3 regions of the Butyrivibrio proteoclasticus B316 genome follow, and region 3 is predicted to be linked to each of the others. Evidence: predicted binding sites of a transcription regulator. Region 3 holds the regulator's gene; each other region holds the start of a gene.
What was found. Region 3 encodes Rex, which represses fermentation and respiration genes when NADH is low (regulators of the CRP and FNR family bind a similar motif). Its sites were predicted from a motif close to ATTGTTAANTANTTAACAAT; they were not measured.

Region 1: ptb (phosphate butyryltransferase) is a predicted target of Rex. The motif match lies at 1,290-1,309, and genes of this name have one in related genera.
Region 2: BPR_RS06870 (DUF5692 family protein) is a predicted target of Rex. The motif match lies at 4,627-4,646, and genes of this name have one in related genera.

The regions. Positions count from the first base shown of each region.
Region 1 is NC_014387.1:2,837,527-2,843,206, forward strand. It holds gene buk (butyrate kinase) at 1-297, opposite strand, end outside; gene ptb (phosphate butyryltransferase) at 318-1,244, opposite strand; gene BPR_RS11755 (ROK family transcriptional regulator) at 1,482-2,660, shown strand; gene BPR_RS11760 (glycoside hydrolase family 16 protein) at 2,789-5,680, shown strand, end outside.
Region 2 is NC_014387.1:1,679,163-1,684,842, reverse strand. It holds gene BPR_RS06885 (FAD-dependent oxidoreductase) at 1-2,188, opposite strand, end outside; gene BPR_RS06880 (hydrogenase maturation nickel metallochaperone HypA) at 2,332-2,676, opposite strand; gene hypB (hydrogenase nickel incorporation protein HypB) at 2,793-3,461, opposite strand; gene BPR_RS06870 (DUF5692 family protein) at 3,464-4,582, opposite strand; gene hemZ (coproporphyrinogen dehydrogenase HemZ) at 4,845-5,680, opposite strand, start outside.
Region 3 is NC_014387.1:1,495,969-1,501,648, forward strand. It holds gene BPR_RS06130 (methyl-accepting chemotaxis protein) at 1-1,675, shown strand, start outside; gene BPR_RS06135 (redox-sensing transcriptional repressor Rex) at 1,860-2,495, shown strand; gene BPR_RS06140 (hypothetical protein) at 2,519-3,175, shown strand; gene BPR_RS06145 (bifunctional ADP-dependent NAD(P)H-hydrate dehydratase/NAD(P)H-hydrate epimerase) at 3,313-4,875, shown strand; gene alr (alanine racemase) at 4,883-5,680, shown strand, end outside.

The DNA of each region.
Region 1 (5,680 bases), 1.3 Mb from region 3:
GCCTTTTCTAAGATCTTCAAGAAGTGCGTCTGTACACTCGTAAGTGCCACCTGGAATAGGACGAAGAAGGCCGCCTCTTCCTACGATTACGTTAAAAGACTTAATGTCGATGTTCTCTTTTTTGAGGAAATCAAGAATGATGTTCTTGCGGAAATCCTTCTGATCAATGATTGATGCATAGGATTCTATCTCCTCTGTACTGTGTCTTAAAGTTTCCTCTTTAACAAGAGTCTCGTCCTCGAAGATACCAACCTTTGTAGATGTAGAACCTGGATTAATGATCAAACTCTTTATCATGACTAATCTCCTTTTCCTAATTACAGAATTCCCTTCTTCTTGTCCTCTGCAACAACTGCTGCAAGAGCGATAGAATTAACCTTAACCTCAACTGAGTCTGATCTTGATGTCAGAATAACCGGTGCCTTGGTTCCTGTAAGTATGTTACCATTCTTGACTGTAGCAAGTCTTACGATTGTCTTGTATGTAAGATTTCCTGCGTGGATGTCAGGGAACAGAAGAATATCTGCATCACCAACGATCTTACGATCAAGAGCGCCTGCCTTATGCTTGGCTGCCTCAGGATCAATTGCAAGGTCCATGGAAAGAGGTCCGTCAACGATACAATTCTTGATCTCGCCCTCTTCACACATTCTTGTAAGCTCTGCTGCCTCAACAGTAACAGGCATCTTAGGGTTAACAACTTCTACTGCAGCAAGAGGAGCTACCTTAGGGCACTCAACGCCACAAGCTCTTGCTACTTCTACTGTATATTCAATAATAACTTTCTTGTCCTCAAGTGTTGGGTATGGCATGAAAGCAACGTCTGTAAGGAATAAGAGACGATCAATGCCAGGAATCTCAAATACACAAACGTGTGAAAGCGGACGACCTGTACGAAGTCCAACCTCTTTATCAAGAACGCTCTTAAGGAAATCTTTGGATTCAAGAGCACCCTTCATGTAGATATCAGCCTTGCCATCATGTACAAGTGAAACTGCTGTACGTGCAGCCTCGATAGTATCCTTAACATCAATGATCTCGTAATCAGCAAGGTCCATTCCAACCTCTTTAGCCTTCTCCTCGATCTGCTCCTTGTCACCAACAAGGATAGAATCAACGATTCCTCTCTCCTTGGCAACCTTAACTGCCTCAAGTACGTGTGTATCCTGAGCTACAGCTACTGACATCTTCTTGGTATCAGCAGTCTTGAGCTTGGCCAGGATATCGTCAAAGTTCTTACTCATATTATAAAACCTCCATTTTGCGTTATTAGTCCAACGAACTCGCCATATGACAAAATTTTAACACTCGCCATTATTTATTTCAATGCCTTTGTACATCTTTAGGTAAATTTAATTTTTACTTCTGCCATGTAGCCATGCTATAATTCGTTTGGTTATAGCTTTTAATTAATTGCCGTTTTATCTTTGGGGAGAGGTTACACCGGCAATGCCACAACGCTATATATTCGGGGGGAAGGTATGAAAAAAAATGGTATTAATCTCGAGCTCGTCAAAAAAGAAAACCGTTCGCTTATTCTAAAATGCATAAACGAAAACGGTCCTATGTCTCGCAAGGATATCGCTGATCTGACGCATCTTACAGCAGCTTCAGTCACACAGATAACAACTAAACTGATTGACGAAAACATCTTAACAGAACTAGGTTCTGTTTCCGAAAGCACTGGACTTAAGGGGCGAAAAAAAGTTCTTCTTGATATAGACCATGACAAAAAGATAATCTGTGCGATCAACATAGATACGCAAAAAACCACAATCGCCATATGTAATCTCAATGGTGAGCTCGTCACTGATTCACACAATAATCCCAGTATCAGAGAATTTAAAACCCAGAGTAAATTAAAGCCACAGCTTTTTTTACATGATATCTGTCAGGAAACTCTCGGACTTTTCCAGAGCCTTTCATCAGCCTGCAGAAAAAAACTCAGCTGCATAAGCGTAAGTACGCCTGGAATCATAGACAAGAAAAGCGGCACAGCGCAGAATTCCTATGGTCTCTGGGATCAGCCTGTCCCGGTCAAGGACATTCTGTCTGATGAGCTCCATCTGAATGTTCCTATTCTGGTTTCCAACAGCGTAAATGCTTTTGCCACAGCAGAAATACTGTTTGGCGCAGGTAAACAGTACGATAGCCTTCTTGTTATAAAATGGGGCCCTGAGCTTGAAAGTACTATCGTCGTAGACTCTATTGTCTATGAAGGAAGACACGGCAAAACAGCAGAGCTCGGTCATTTTATAGTAGAAAAAGACGGTCCTCTCTGCAGCTGTGGAAGGAAGGGGTGCCTTAAATCTTATGTTTCTTCATCTTACCTTGCAGATATTTTGAAAATATCAGATTTCCGTTCGGAGGACTTTGGCGCCTGTTATAAAAAAGCTGATATCAGTTCCCAAAAGCGCCTTGATCAGATCATGGATTACTTTGCCGGAAGCATAGTAAATGCATGCACTATCATAGTCCCTGACAGGATCGTACTTGCAGGAAGTCTTTTTAAAGACCGATTTATCCGTGACAAACTGATAGATGCATGCAAGTCTTATGATCCTGCTTATGATAATAACAGACTGATCTATTCTGCTATCGCAGGCCGGGAGTCATACATCGGTCCTGCGGCAGTTTATATAGCATCTGCACTTTTTTGATCTTCTCCTGTATCACCCCTGTAAAAAAGAAACTTAACTAAAATATGTGAACTAAAATTCGTCTATTGCCTCCTTTAAACTAGATTTGTATTGTGGAGTATTCCTAAATTTAAAGGAGGTATTTAGGTATGAAAAAGAGAAATTTGAAGGGGCGTCTTGCCATAGCAGTGGCATTTGCCCTCTCGTTGTCGTCTGTCTCGGCAACAAGTCTGCAGGTTATGGCAGCCATGGGACCTGTCAACGAAAGCCTCTCTCTCCCTTTTGGGCAGGTAGCCGCTTACGACGAAAATCAGGGAATTGGTTTTGTCTGGGGCGCAGCAGGTTATGATAAGTACACTGTTACTATCTCCTGCGCATCTAACGGTTATGAAAAAGTCTATACCGATCAGGAACTTGGATATCATTGGTATCCCGACGAGTATGCGGACGGAGTCTATCTGATCGAGCTTCAGGGCCAGGTTGGTGACGAACTCACAGGTGCAGTTACTGCAACTGTTACTATTGGTGAACCGTCAGAAGAACCAAATCCGGAATATCCGGATCCCGAAACACCTACTCCCGAAAACCCTGGTCCCGACACTCCAGGCACAGAAACACCTGATACCCCTGGAAGCGGTGATGGTAACGAGACCCCAGACGATAATAACGAAAATGAGCAGGTACAGCTTAAAGAAGGCGCTATCAGCCTTGCTGATGCCGAAAGTGAACTGTACGTTGGAAGTGACTGGGCAGGAGTAAATGCAACTATCAAAGAAACAGGTACAAAAGCCCTTATCACTGCAGGCAGCTATGGCTGGAATGGCGAGTGGGGACTTCAGTATATCATCAAAAACCTTGGACTATCTGTAGGAGAAACCTACACTTTATCCGCTGATCTCACATCTTCAATCGACAAAAAAGCTCTTATTAAGCTTGATGATTCCGGACAGGTTTATGAATTTATCGATCTTAAAGCCGGAAAGACTTATGAATATTCAGCTACTGCAACAATGAACGAGCTTTCAAACAACACTCTTTATATTGCTCTTGGACAGATGCAGGGAGAGCCTGCAAATCTATCAGGTGATCTTACAATCGAAAACCTCAGAATCTGTGATTCAGGCGGCAATTACATAACATTATCAGGCGGTACTGCCAACGGCTCAAAAGGTCTTGAATATGACTTTGCAGCTGATGATAACGACCTTTATGACTATGCAGACCCAGGTGCATACAAGGAAGGCTATGACCTCATCTGGGCAGATGAATTTGATGGCAACTATGGCTCATCAAATGTAGATGGCAATACAGGTCTTAACCTTGATAACTGGGGATATCAGCTGGGCGACGGAACTACTGACTGCGGCAATTACGGCTGGGGTAACAACGAGCTTGAATGCTACACAAGTGATGCCAAAAATATCTCTGTAAACGAGGACCTTGACGGAGACGGAAATCCTGACGGACTTCTTCGTATTACTGCTTCCTATGAAGAAAACGGATATAATTACGCATCTGAGAGCAGAAAGAACTACACTTCTGCAAGAATCCGTACAACAACAGCGACTAAAGAGCTCTTTAACAGTACCTATGGCTACATAGAAGGAAGAATATCCCTTCCTCAGAGTAAGGGGGCATGGCCTGCTTTCTGGATGCTTCCTCAGAGCACATCTATATACGGAGGATGGCCTGTATCCGGAGAAATTGACATTCTCGAAACAACAGGTACAAAAACCAATGAGGCTTGTTCAACACTCCACTGGGGCGTTCCGAGCCATGTATACAAGGGAAGCGGATATACAGCCCTCGACTCAGACATCAGATATTTCCATACCTATGCTGTTGACTGGGAACCAGGCAAGATGACCTTCTACTATGATGGAAAAGAAATCTATTCATCCACCAACTGGTCAAGTGCTATTTCCGGTGCTTCTGATTCACTGGGCTTTGATGCTCCATTTGATGCACCATTTTACATGATACTAAACCTTGCTGTAGACAGCGGTCAGTTCGGTGGTTCTGCTAACAAGGCAGATTTCCAGGATGATATCAACATGTACGTTGACTATATCCGCTGCTTCCAGAAATCAGACGGATACCCTGACAGCGCATCAAGATCTGCTGATGGTGGTGTCCATGATGACTGGGCAAATTACCAGGGTATAAACCAGATAGCTGATATTTCATCTGAAAACCTTGATGTCACAGGTGGTGGTCACGATGACTCACAGGCAATCGGATCCGGAAAATGGTTCCTTTCAAATCAGTCAGATGCAAGCGCAAATGCAGAAACAGTTGTAGATGAAAACGGAACAACCTGGGCTAAAGTTAACGTAACCGGTCAGGGCAGCCAGGACTATGGCGTTCAGCTCATCGGCCATTACAATGCCAAGGCAGGCTATGTATACAAAGTATCCTATGACACTTATGCAGAGGGTTCTCTTGTAGGTAAACAGGTAAACTGCGATTCCAAAGAATATGCCGGCTGGAGCACCTACGGAATCCAGGCATTTAGCCTTACTGATGCACCTGCTCACAACTCTTTCCTTTTTGCACAGTCAGAAGATTTCGACAACTGCAGAATAGAGTTCAATATTGGTGGTCAGGGAACAGGAACTGTATATATTTCGAATGTCAAAGTCGAAATTGTTGATCCTTCCGCACTTGGAACAATTGATCAAAGTGGTGTTCACGGCGTTCTTGCAGACGGAAACATGATATTCAACGGAACTTTCGATCAGGGGAACGGCCATACCGGATATTGGTCAGCAGCAAACGGAACTACTCTCCTTGTTCCAAGATATACTCTCTCAGCTCTAAGAGACAATGACGTAAGAGTTAAAGACATTGCTTCCATGAGTAACTATGAGAACATTCCCGACGGAATCAAGTATTACGAGAGAAGAGGTCAGGTTTCCGCTGACGCATCAGCTTCAGCAACTATATACCAGAGCGGTATTAAAATGACTGCTGACACCTACAATCTCTCTTTTGACCTGTATTCAGATTCAGAATCAGCTGTAAGAGCTTCTCTCCACGAA
Region 2 (5,680 bases), 180 kb from region 3:
CAACCGGAGCAGGTCCTCTGAATTCTACAGCTTCTCCTTCAAGAAGGTTGCCCCAAACAGTTGCTTGTCCAACAGAAAGAATTACATTTGAACATGCAATTTCCATAGTCTCATTCTCATCATACTGAGGATCAAAACGTCCTTCAGCATTCTTAACCTGAGTACATTTCTTAAATACGATTCCCTTAACCTTACCGTTTTCTGTGAGGATTTCCTTAGGTCCCCAGCCGCCCTTGAACTCAATTCCTTCAGATTCAGCAAGTTCAATTTCCTCAGGAAGAGCAGGCATGATATCTCTGGTTTCAAGAGAAACCTGAGTTATCTTAGGAGAACCACAACGTATTGCTGTACGGCTAACATCAATAGCAACATTACCGCCACCAATTACAACTGTATCTCCTGTAAGCTTATAGCTCTCATCATCAATTACATCGTGAAGAATATCTACACCCTTGATAACACCCTGAGCGTCCTCTCCAGGTACATTTACTCCGCGGCCACCCTGACATCCAATAGCAATATAGAATGCCTTATAGCCTTCTTCACGAAGCTGTTTCAGTGTAATATCCTTACCAACCTCTACACCAAGGCGAATATCTACGCCGAGCTCTCTAAGGACATCAACCTCGGCTTCAATTACATCTTTTTCCATTACGAATGAAGGAATACCGTATGTAACCATTCCGCCCGGTTTCTTGTTCTTATCAAAGAGTGTTGGCTTGTATCCCTTAAGAGCAAGATAATAAGCACATGAAATACCTGCAGGGCCCGCACCAATGATAGCTACCTTCTCATCAAAGCCGCCATCAATCTTAGGGATTACCTTCTTAGGAATATGTCTTGTCTCAGACTTAAGATCTCTCATAGCTACAAACTTCTTGATCTCATCTATAGCAAGAGCCTGATCGATAGTTCCTCTTGTACAAGCATCTTCACAACGACGGTTACATACATGTCCGCAGACTGCAGGAAGCGGATTGTACTTCTTGATAAGTGCAAGAGCTTCATCATATCTGCCCTGAGCAGCCATCTTGATGTATCCCTGTACAGGAAGATGTGCAGGACAAGCAGTCTTACAAGGAGCTGTACCTGTCTTGTGTGTGTTGATACGGTTAATGTCTCTATAATCCTCAGTCCACATCTCACGAGACCATTTCTGTTCTGTAGGAAGTGGCATCTTAGGATAAACTACTTCGCTTCCATCCTTCTTGCAAAGCTTCTGGCCAAGTGTAGCTGCACCAGCCGGGCAAACCTCTACGCAGCGTCCACAGGCAACGCACTTTTCTTTGCTGACATGAGCAACATAAGCTGAACGTGACATGTTAGGTGTGTTAAAGAGCTGAGAAGTACGAAGAGCATAACATACATTTACGTTACAGTTACAGATAGCAAATATCTTGTGCTGTCCGTCAATGTTTGTGATCTGGTGAACAAATCCGTTTTCTTCAGCCTGTTTAAAGATTTCAAGAGCCTCTTCTTTGGTGATATAACGGCCATCTTTCTGTGTCTCGACAACATAGTCTGCCATATCACCAACAGCAATACACCAACCCTCTGGATCATCAGCGCATCCCTGATCAAAAGTTTTTCTAGATCTTCTGCATGAGCATGGAGAAGCAGCATACTTTCCTTCATAATAATCAAGCCAGTAAGAAATCTTCTCAAGGTTAATAGCCTCACCCTGCATCTCAATAGCCTTCTCAACAGGGATAACATGCATACCTACACCGGCCCCGCCCATAGGAACCATGTGAGTAAGTCCCTCAAGAGGAATACGGCTCATTCTCTCAAAGAATGCTCCTGCCTCAGGATGAGCTTCAAGAACCTTATGATTCATGTTTCCAAATTCTGCTGATCCCGGTACATACATTGGAAGAACGTACTGTTTCTCATGTTTGTCATTCTCATAATTCCACTCGATAACGCCGTTAAAAGACATTTCATCAAGCTGCTTCTGTAATTCCTCTTTGGTATATTCAGGGCAAAGGGCAGCTATCTCTTCAAATGTCTTAGGCTTACGCTTTTCCATCTTAAGAGCAATTTCGCACTGCTCATCTGTTATCAGATTATAAAGGCCCCAGTACTCCGGGCTCTCTTTTGTAATCTTCTCAAGCCCCAACTTGATTTCTTTCCTGTCCGTAACTGTCTTGGAAAATTTAGCCAATGGCTCACGGAAAGGAGCATTCATATCAACTGAATCAGGAATGATTCCGGCTCTGGGATCCACTTTATTACGGTTTGGATCCAGAGAATATGGAGTCATCAAATCCTTCATATCAAAATTATTTTTATCCATCTCTCTACCTTAATCCTTTCAAAACAAAACATTACTCATGTAGCAGATATCTCCTTGATCAGGAATTCATTTCCTCTTAAAAGATAGGTGTGTTCACTGCCGCAATTAGGACAAATCTTACCATGCGCAACTGTCTCGTATTCGCATTTACAATCTTCACAATATGTGACAGCCGGAAGAGTCTCAATGATCAGTTCTGCGCCTTTCATAAGCTCTGTCCTGTCAGCTGCCCATTTCCAGGCATCTGTTAAAAGAGATGGAACAACACCTGAAACTTCTCCAAGCTGAAGAGTAACCGTGTGGATCTTCTCAATCTCATTTTCTTTGCCAAGTTCTGTAAGATCATCAATTATACGAAAAACAACACCAAGTTCGTGCATTTTATTACCTAATTTCCTAATAATATTTTATTTTGTCAAAAAAGCTGTGCGTCAAACAAAGATTATAATAGTCCCTGCCTGCGCACAGCCCGTAATTTGCCACAATGATATAAAGCTTACTTAATAGCTTCTTCTATATTCGCTGACAGCCAATCAGCCCACTCCTGCATGCCCTCTCCTGTCTTAGCGCAGATAGGAATGATCTTGGCATTAGGATTACGGAAAAGAATATTCTCCTTGCATTTCTCAAGGTCAAAGTCAAAGTAAGGCATTACATCAATTTTATTGATAAGCACTACATCGCAAATAGAAAACATAAGCGGATATTTAAGTGGCTTATCATGTCCTTCAGGAACAGAAAGAATCATCGCATTCTTGGTACTTCCTGTATCAAATTCAGCAGGACATACCAGATTACCAACATTTTCAAGAATCGCAAAGTCTACATCACTTGTATCAAGCTCTTTGATTCCCTGACGTGTCATATCAGCATCGAGATGGCACATACCGCCTGTGTGTAGCTGTATTGCCTTGACTCCTGTTGCTGCTATTGTCTTGGCATCAACATCTGAATCAATATCTGCTTCCATAACACCTATTCTGTACTTGTCCTTAAGAAGTTCAATAGTACGTGTAAGGGTTGTAGTCTTGCCTGATCCGGGAGAAGACATAAGGTTTAAAAGAAAAGTCTTTGACTCCTTAAGCTCTTGCCTGAGCTTATCCGCATCCTTATCATTACTCTCAAAAATACTTCTTTTTACTTCGATGACTCTAACATTATCCATTATTACTCTGCACGCTCCATAGCTAATTTGAAATCTTTGGTATCACCAAATACTTCGTTAGCATAAGGGTTCTTACCAAGCTTAACTGATCTCTTGATGATCTCTGTGATGCAGATTACGTTAATAACAATTGCGAGAATTGCAACGAATCCCTGCATTCTAGGATCAGCTGTGATACCCATGCTCTCGATGATCTGGCCAGCTTCTGCTGTCTTACCATTACCTGCATTATAAAGTGCAATAGCCTTCTCGTAAAGGTCCATTGTAGTAATTCCATTAGCAGTTGCTCCGCCGTAAACTGAAGGAAGAGCTGCTGCAAACTTAGAACTAAGCTGGAATGCAGGAACAACCTGAGCCCACATACACCAGATTGCAAGTGTATTAGCACGGTTCTGGATCCAAGCTCCCTTGTTCCAGAATGCATTAGCAAATGTAGGAGCAAGTAAGAGTGCAACACCGCAATACCATGAGTGTGTAGGAAGGTTGAGATATGTGTACTCAAAGTTCCAAACATCATATGCAATGATGAACCAGATTGTCATATCAGGCCAGAGCATATCTGACTTGTTCTTGTCTTTTGATGTGTAGAGGTGAACGCAGCCTGTCATACAGAAAATATTGATAAGACCTGCGATAGCGTTAACAACGTTCCACCATCCGCCATAGATAAATACGCCTTCGTTAGAAGCCCACCAAGCACCAGTAAGGTTGCCTGTGATTGAGTAAGCAGCAAGTGCTGACTCCATATCAGATACATTAGCAATCATGATATTGGCAGCAACGATGAACCATGGGAACCAGGCAAACCATTTCTCTTTACCAATGCCCCATTTGTACTTGATCATCATGAAGCCTACGCAGCCGATATCAGCAGCATAAAGTTTGAAGTAATGGAACCATCCGTCCATGAATGCAACAGTAGGATTCTGTGCACCTCCAAACATACCAACATGTGCCAAAATAAAGTAAACAGTAAGAATACATGGAATAACAACGAAAACTATCATTCCACCTAACTTTGTTCTACGGCCAATCTCATTCATGAGAATAAGTCCGCAGAATACCAACACCCATCCGATTAACTGCATCGCAGCATGATCGCTATAAAGTTGGAATAGCATATAAACCTCCTTGTGATATTGCCTTTTCTCATACTCCTAGCAATATCGTCATATTTTTGACAATATTATAGCATGTTGCACAATATAAAACAATGATAGAAGTCTTAAAATATGCAATGTGGGGTACTGAATATTTTATATTTGGTTTCCATTTATTTAATCTTTTTTATATATTTTAAGCAATTATCAAACAATTATCGTTGTATCGTAGCTTTTATAGAAATTTTAAACCTTATTTTTGTTTAAAAGTTACATAAATGCATCATTTAAACAAAATATTTTTTCTGTCTATCATTTCCTGTATATTTTCCATATACATTTTTATGTCCTTGACATTGTCGCATCGTTCTATTCGTCCATTGCCATAAACACGCTTGGTCACAGTGCCGGCGCCAAGTGCAACAATTGATTGTACTTCTTCATTGATGAGAATATTGTATATTCCGGCTTTACCTTTTCTGGCATAACCTGTATTTTCAAAGTTTCCACTGATATTCTTTTGTCTGTAGAGATAATAAGGTTCTAAAGACAACTCTGCAGCTCCCCTTGAAGCTATATTCATCATCTCTTCAGTATTATTTATAGATTCCAGAATTGGAACCTTCAGTTCTCCCTTAAGTTCTTTTTCATGAAGAACTTCTGCAAGACGAGATCCTCTTTTTATGGCAAGTGAATGAACTGTTAGATCATCCGGATCAAGTTTTTTGATCTCACTCATTGTATAAGCAACATCTTCAGCGGTTTCTCCCGGAAGTCCCAGGATAATATCCATATTGATGTTATCAAAGCCCTCTTCTCTGGCCATATGAAAAGAGTCAATCAGCTGAGCTACCGTATGTCTCCTGCCAATCAGACGAAGCGTCTCATCTCTCATCGTCTGGGGATTTACAGATATTCTTGTTACTCCCATTTTCTTCATGGTCTTTAATTTCTCTCTTGTAATAGAGTCAGGTCTTCCTGATTCAACCGTAAACTCTTTGACATGAGATGTATCCAGTTTATCCTGTAGGTATCCTATAAGTCTTTCGAGCTGATGAGGCTCAAGAGTTGTAGGGGTTCCGCCACCTATATAAATAGTATCAAGCGTCTTTCCCTCAA
Region 3 (5,680 bases):
TGCGGCAGTTGCAGCTATTATAGGCATTGCAGTAGTGTTAACTGTCATAAGTGGGATTAACATCACTAACACCTATAATGATATGGTTCGCGAAGAACTCAGGGTTGCTGCAGAGCAGCTTCAAAGTGAAATGACTTATGTCTGGGATGGAGATTGGGCATACGACAATGAAGTTCTTACCAAAGGCGACGTAGAAGTTCATGATGAATATGAAGAGATAATCGATGAGCTAAAGGATTATACAGGACTTGAGTATTCTGTTTTCTATGGAAAAGAAAGAGTTCTTACCACTATTGTTGAAGATGGCAAAAGGATAGTAGGCTTCAATGCATCTGACGGCGTTATCAATCAGGTGCTTAACCAAAAGAACGAAATGTATACTCCAAATGCATCCCCTGCCGGAGCTTCTCAAAAGTATTATTGCTATTATTGTCCTCTTTTACAGGATGATGGGACAGTCGCGGGAATGGTTTTTGCAGGCAGAGGAAGAGATGATGTTATTGGAAAAATTTCAGCTGTCATTGCAACGATGGCTGTGATTTCTGTAATCCTTGCTGTTATTCTTTCTGTTATCGGAATCGTCATTGCTAATACTGTATCTGTCAAGATGAGAGCTATAGCAGATGAATATGGATTACTGGCGCAAGGAGAGCTTAAACTGAATATAGATGAATCATATCTTAAGCGTAATGACGAAATTGGTCTCCTGGCTGATGGAGCTAAGACACTTATGGATAAACTTGGTTCTGTGATCAGAGATACTATGAGAATGTCTAATGACCTTAAGGCTTCAGGAGCGGAGCTTTTTGACTCTGCATCGCAGGCTTCGTCAGCATCAAGTCAGGTCAGTGAGGCAGTCGATGAGATTTCCAGAGGAGCTGTTAACCAGGCGGAAAGCGTTGAAACAGCAGCCGGTAATACACAGGATATTGGAAGAGATATTGATGAAGTGGCAGATAATGTCAAGCAGCTCAATTCTTTTGCAGGAGAAATGAAAACTTCCTGTGAAGCAGCTATGGAAGCTCTTGATAAACTGATAGAGCAAAGTAAAGATGTTCAGGCGTCTGTTCGTGATATTGGAGATACCATTAATTCGACGAATGAATCAGCCAAAGAGATTTCTAAATTTTCACAGGCTATTACTGAAATTGCGTCACAGACAAATCTTTTATCACTTAATGCCAGCATAGAGGCTGCAAGAGCCGGAGATGCCGGAAAGGGATTTGCGGTTGTTGCAACAGAAATAGGACAGCTTGCTGTTCAGAGTAGTAACAGCGCAGAAGAAATCAAGAAAATTGTAGAACAACTCCTGGCGGATTCTGAAGCATCAGTTGAAGTAATGCAGAGGCTTAATTCCAGCTTTGATCAACAGTCCCAGCAGCTTGACGATACTCAGACCAATATGCGCAGCATGGCTGATAATGTTGATAATGTATCAAGCAGTACAGACAGCATTGCCGGTTATGTTGAAAACCTTAACACTGCCAAGGATAAACTTGTAGAGATTATTTCTGATCTTTCTGCTATTTCAGAAGAAAATGCAGCTTCAACGGAAGAGACAAATGCTTCAATGCAGGAACTTAATGCAACATTCTCACTGATCACAGAATCTGCTAATAAGCTTCAAAAACTTGCAGAGGATATGACAGAAACAATTAGTTTCTTTAAGCCTTAAGTTTTACTGCTTCAAAAGCGTTTCAAACAGCCCTTGGATAGCCTAAAAATGGCATGTCCATGGGCTGTAATTCAATTGACATTTATTTAACGGATGGATATAATTATAATTGAGAATTTATTAACAATTAGAAATGAAAAAAATTATTATAAAGCGTTAATGATGCGCAAGATTGGAGCTTTTGATGGCAGATAAAGAGATTTCTCAGGCAGTAATAGGGAGACTTCCTCGCTATTTTAGATATTTGGGGGACCTTAAGGAAAAGGGTGTTGAGAGAATTTCTTCTCAGGAACTCTCAGATATTATGAAGGTGACAGCTTCTCAGATCAGACAGGATTTTAATAATTTTGGCGGATTTGGTCAGCAGGGATACGGATATAATGTCAATTACCTGTATGATGAAATCAGTAAGATACTTGGAATTGACAAGCAGCACAGCCTTGTAATTATCGGTGCAGGACATCTTGGCAAGGCTATTGCCGGATATACTAATTTTACCAGAAGAGGATTTGTATTTAAGGGAGCTTTTGACTGCAATCCTGAACTTTATGGAACCAAGATCAGAGATGTTGAAGTGCGCCCTGTAGATGAGATGGAAGATTTTGTCAGGAAGAATCAGATTGAGATAGCAGTTCTTACTATTCCCAAGGATCAGGCTGTTCCGATGGCACACAAACTTGCTGAGTGCGGAATCAAGGCTATATGGAACTTTGCGCATGTAGACCTGGAAGTTCCTAACAATATACAGGTAGAAAATGTACATTTATCTGACAGTTTGATGAAATTATCGTATAATATAAACAGGTATGAAAACACATAAACTGATGATTGTGAGATAATCTGATGGCAAGAGACGATGAAGTTTATATGTCTGCGCTACAAGGAAAGAGTATTCCTATACTGACGCTGGATAATAAATGGCATCAATTGTTTACGCAGACTGAAATGACACCTGAAATAGAGAGCCTCGCTGATGAGCTTAATTCTCTGGTTGAGAAGGACGGCAAACTCAGGAGCCAGACCAAGGATATCAAGAAGCTTAAGAAAAAGCTTCTTGGAGAAATTGTGCCGCTAAGGGATAAAGCCAATAAGCTTGGTAATGCCCCAAACATCGAGAAAGAGATTTCAGAACGCACCAGACTTATTAACGAATGTAACGATAAGCTAGACAGCCATCAGGATGAGCTCCTTGATCTATCCAAACAGATATATGATATAGACTATAAGCTGATGTTGGAAACCATGAAGGTCTGCTATGAGAGACTTCATGATAACACAGAAGATATCAAAGCTTTGGATGAATGGATCAAGAGGGCCAGAATAGAACTTAAAAAGAATGTTATCAGGCTTCAGGAATCAGAGATGGAGAATTATAATCTCTATTCTTATATGCATCAGATTTTCGGACCTGAAGTTGTAGATCTTTTTGATATGAAATATGATCCGGACAAGAGACATCCGATTAGAAGACCTTTATCCGGAGAAGAATACGTAGAATAATTTGCGGGCTGCTTTAACAGGCAGCCCTTTTATTGCAGAGCCGGTTATGTGAATTACGTCAGATGTGCTTGCAGGCGGCCTACAGACAAATATGAGTACGAGCAATCTTTAGCTGTATTTTAAGGGAGGAGATCTATATGAAGTTTGCGGTAAACAGTCAGGAAATGAAAGTATATGACAGGAATACATCCGAATTCTTTGGGGTTCCCGGCATTGTCTTAATGGAGAGAGCTTCCCTAAAAGTTGTAGAAAGTATTGAAAAATGGCTTGGAGATAGGAACATCGACAGGAGAGTAAGAGCACTTGTAATTTGCGGAGTCGGCAATAATGGTGGAGATGGGGCCTGCATTGCAAGACTATTGAGACAGAAAGGAATATATGTAAATATATGCCTTGTGGGAGATTACACTAAGTGCAGCGACCTCTTACTGAAACAGCTTAAGATATTGGAAAAATATGGAACTACTCCTGACACTTTTTCCAATATAAGAGACAACAAATGTGCTTCTGAGTGGGATATCATAGTAGATGCATTATTTGGAATAGGGCTATCACGACCTGTTTCAGGTGACTTTGCAGAAGCAGTCAGATACATAAACGATTGTAAGGCTGAGAGAAAATCTGACCTTCTTGTTACAAGTGTTGATATTCCATCAGGTATAAATGCTGATAATGGCAAGATCTGTGGAAGTGCTGTCAAAGCAGATATTACTGTTACATTTAATCAGATCAAGCTTGGACATATCCTGTATCCCGGTTGTGAGTATTTGGGAAAACTCATAGTAGAAGATGTGGGAATAACTGATGACAGCTTTTTGTCAAAAGAGCCGGGGGCCTTTTTTTATGATGAAGATATAGCAGATCTTTTGCCTAAAAGACCTCTTGATGGAAATAAGGGAACTAATGGAAAAGTCCTTATTATAGCCGGGTCCAAGGACATAAGCGGAGCCTGCCTTTTGGCTACTAATTCATGCATGAAGGCTGGAGCCGGTATGGTCAGGATTTTTACTGCCAGTGAAAACGCGGAAGTTATCAAAGCTCTTTTACCGGAAGCCATGCTTGTTACCTATGAGGATTTCGAGCCTTTTAATGACAAGCTTGAATTGTGCTTTGGTTGGGCGAGTGCAGTTGTTCTTGGTCCGGGAATCGGAACAATGCAAAGTGGCTACGAACTTACCAAACAGACACTTTCCGGGTATAAGGGAAATCTGGTGGTTGATGCGGATGCGCTTAATCTTGTTGCTTCGCACCATGAGCTTAGAGAGCTTATGTCAAATTATGCCAAAAACGGCAGGAAACTTATAATAACTCCTCATCTTGGAGAATTTGCAAGACTCTTTGACAGAGATGTCAGAGATTGCAAGGAACATATTCTTGAATATCCAAGAGATCTGGCAGAGAATCTTCATTGCACTGTGGTTTGCAAGGATGCAAGGACAGTTATTGCTGACAGCAAAGAGAAAAAGATATATATTAATATGAGCGGCAACGATGGAATGGCAACTGCGGGAAGCGGGGATGTTCTTTCAGGCATCCTGGGCGCGTTCATGGCTTTTGACAGATCGGCCTTTGAAATTGCATGCCTTGGAGTTTATCTTCACGGACTGGCAGGTGACAGGGGAGCACTGGAAAAAGGTAAGCATTCCATGGTGGCTTCTGATATTATAATTGGAATGGAAGATATTCTTAGAGAAATATAAAATTAGGATGGTTTTAGAAATGCTTGAAGAGTATTCAAGAGTTTATGCAAGAATTGATATTGATGCGATTAAGTACAATTTGGAATCCATGAGAAAAAATATTCCCGATGGAACCAGGATCATGGCTGTGGTCAAGACAGATGCCTACGGGCATGGTGCTACCAGGATCGCGCTTAGTCTTGAAAATGTTGATTATATATGGGGCTATGCGGTTGCTACTGCTGAGGAAGCCTTTGAACTAAGAGATGCAGGGGCTATCAAGCCTATTTTGGTACTGGGATATACCTTCCCGTATGCGTACAGGAGAATGCTTTTAGAGGGTGTCAGACCTTCAGTTTTCAGAATGGATATGGCGCAGGAGTTGTCCGATTGCGGACAGGAACTTGTTGACAGCGGAGAACTTACAGAACTTCCCTGTGTTCACATTGCTGTAGATACAGGAATGAGCAGAATTGGCGTAACACCTGATGAAAAGGGCGCAGACTTTGTCAGCAAAGTCATGAATATGCCGGGAATACAGGTTGAAGGAATATTTACACATTTTGCAAGAGCTGATGAAGCTGATCTTTCCAATGCAAGAGAAAGAGAGAAAGTGTTCGCAGATTTTGTTAAGTCAGTAGAAGAGACGACAGGAAAGAAAATACCTCTTCACCACTGCGCAAATTCTGCAAGTATTATTTCGGTCCCTGAGTCATCAATGGATATGGTGAGAGCCGGAGTAACAATGTATGGAATGTGGCCATCAGAGGATGTTCCGCGCGATATAGTAAGCCTCAAACCAACAATGGAGCTTATAAGCCATATT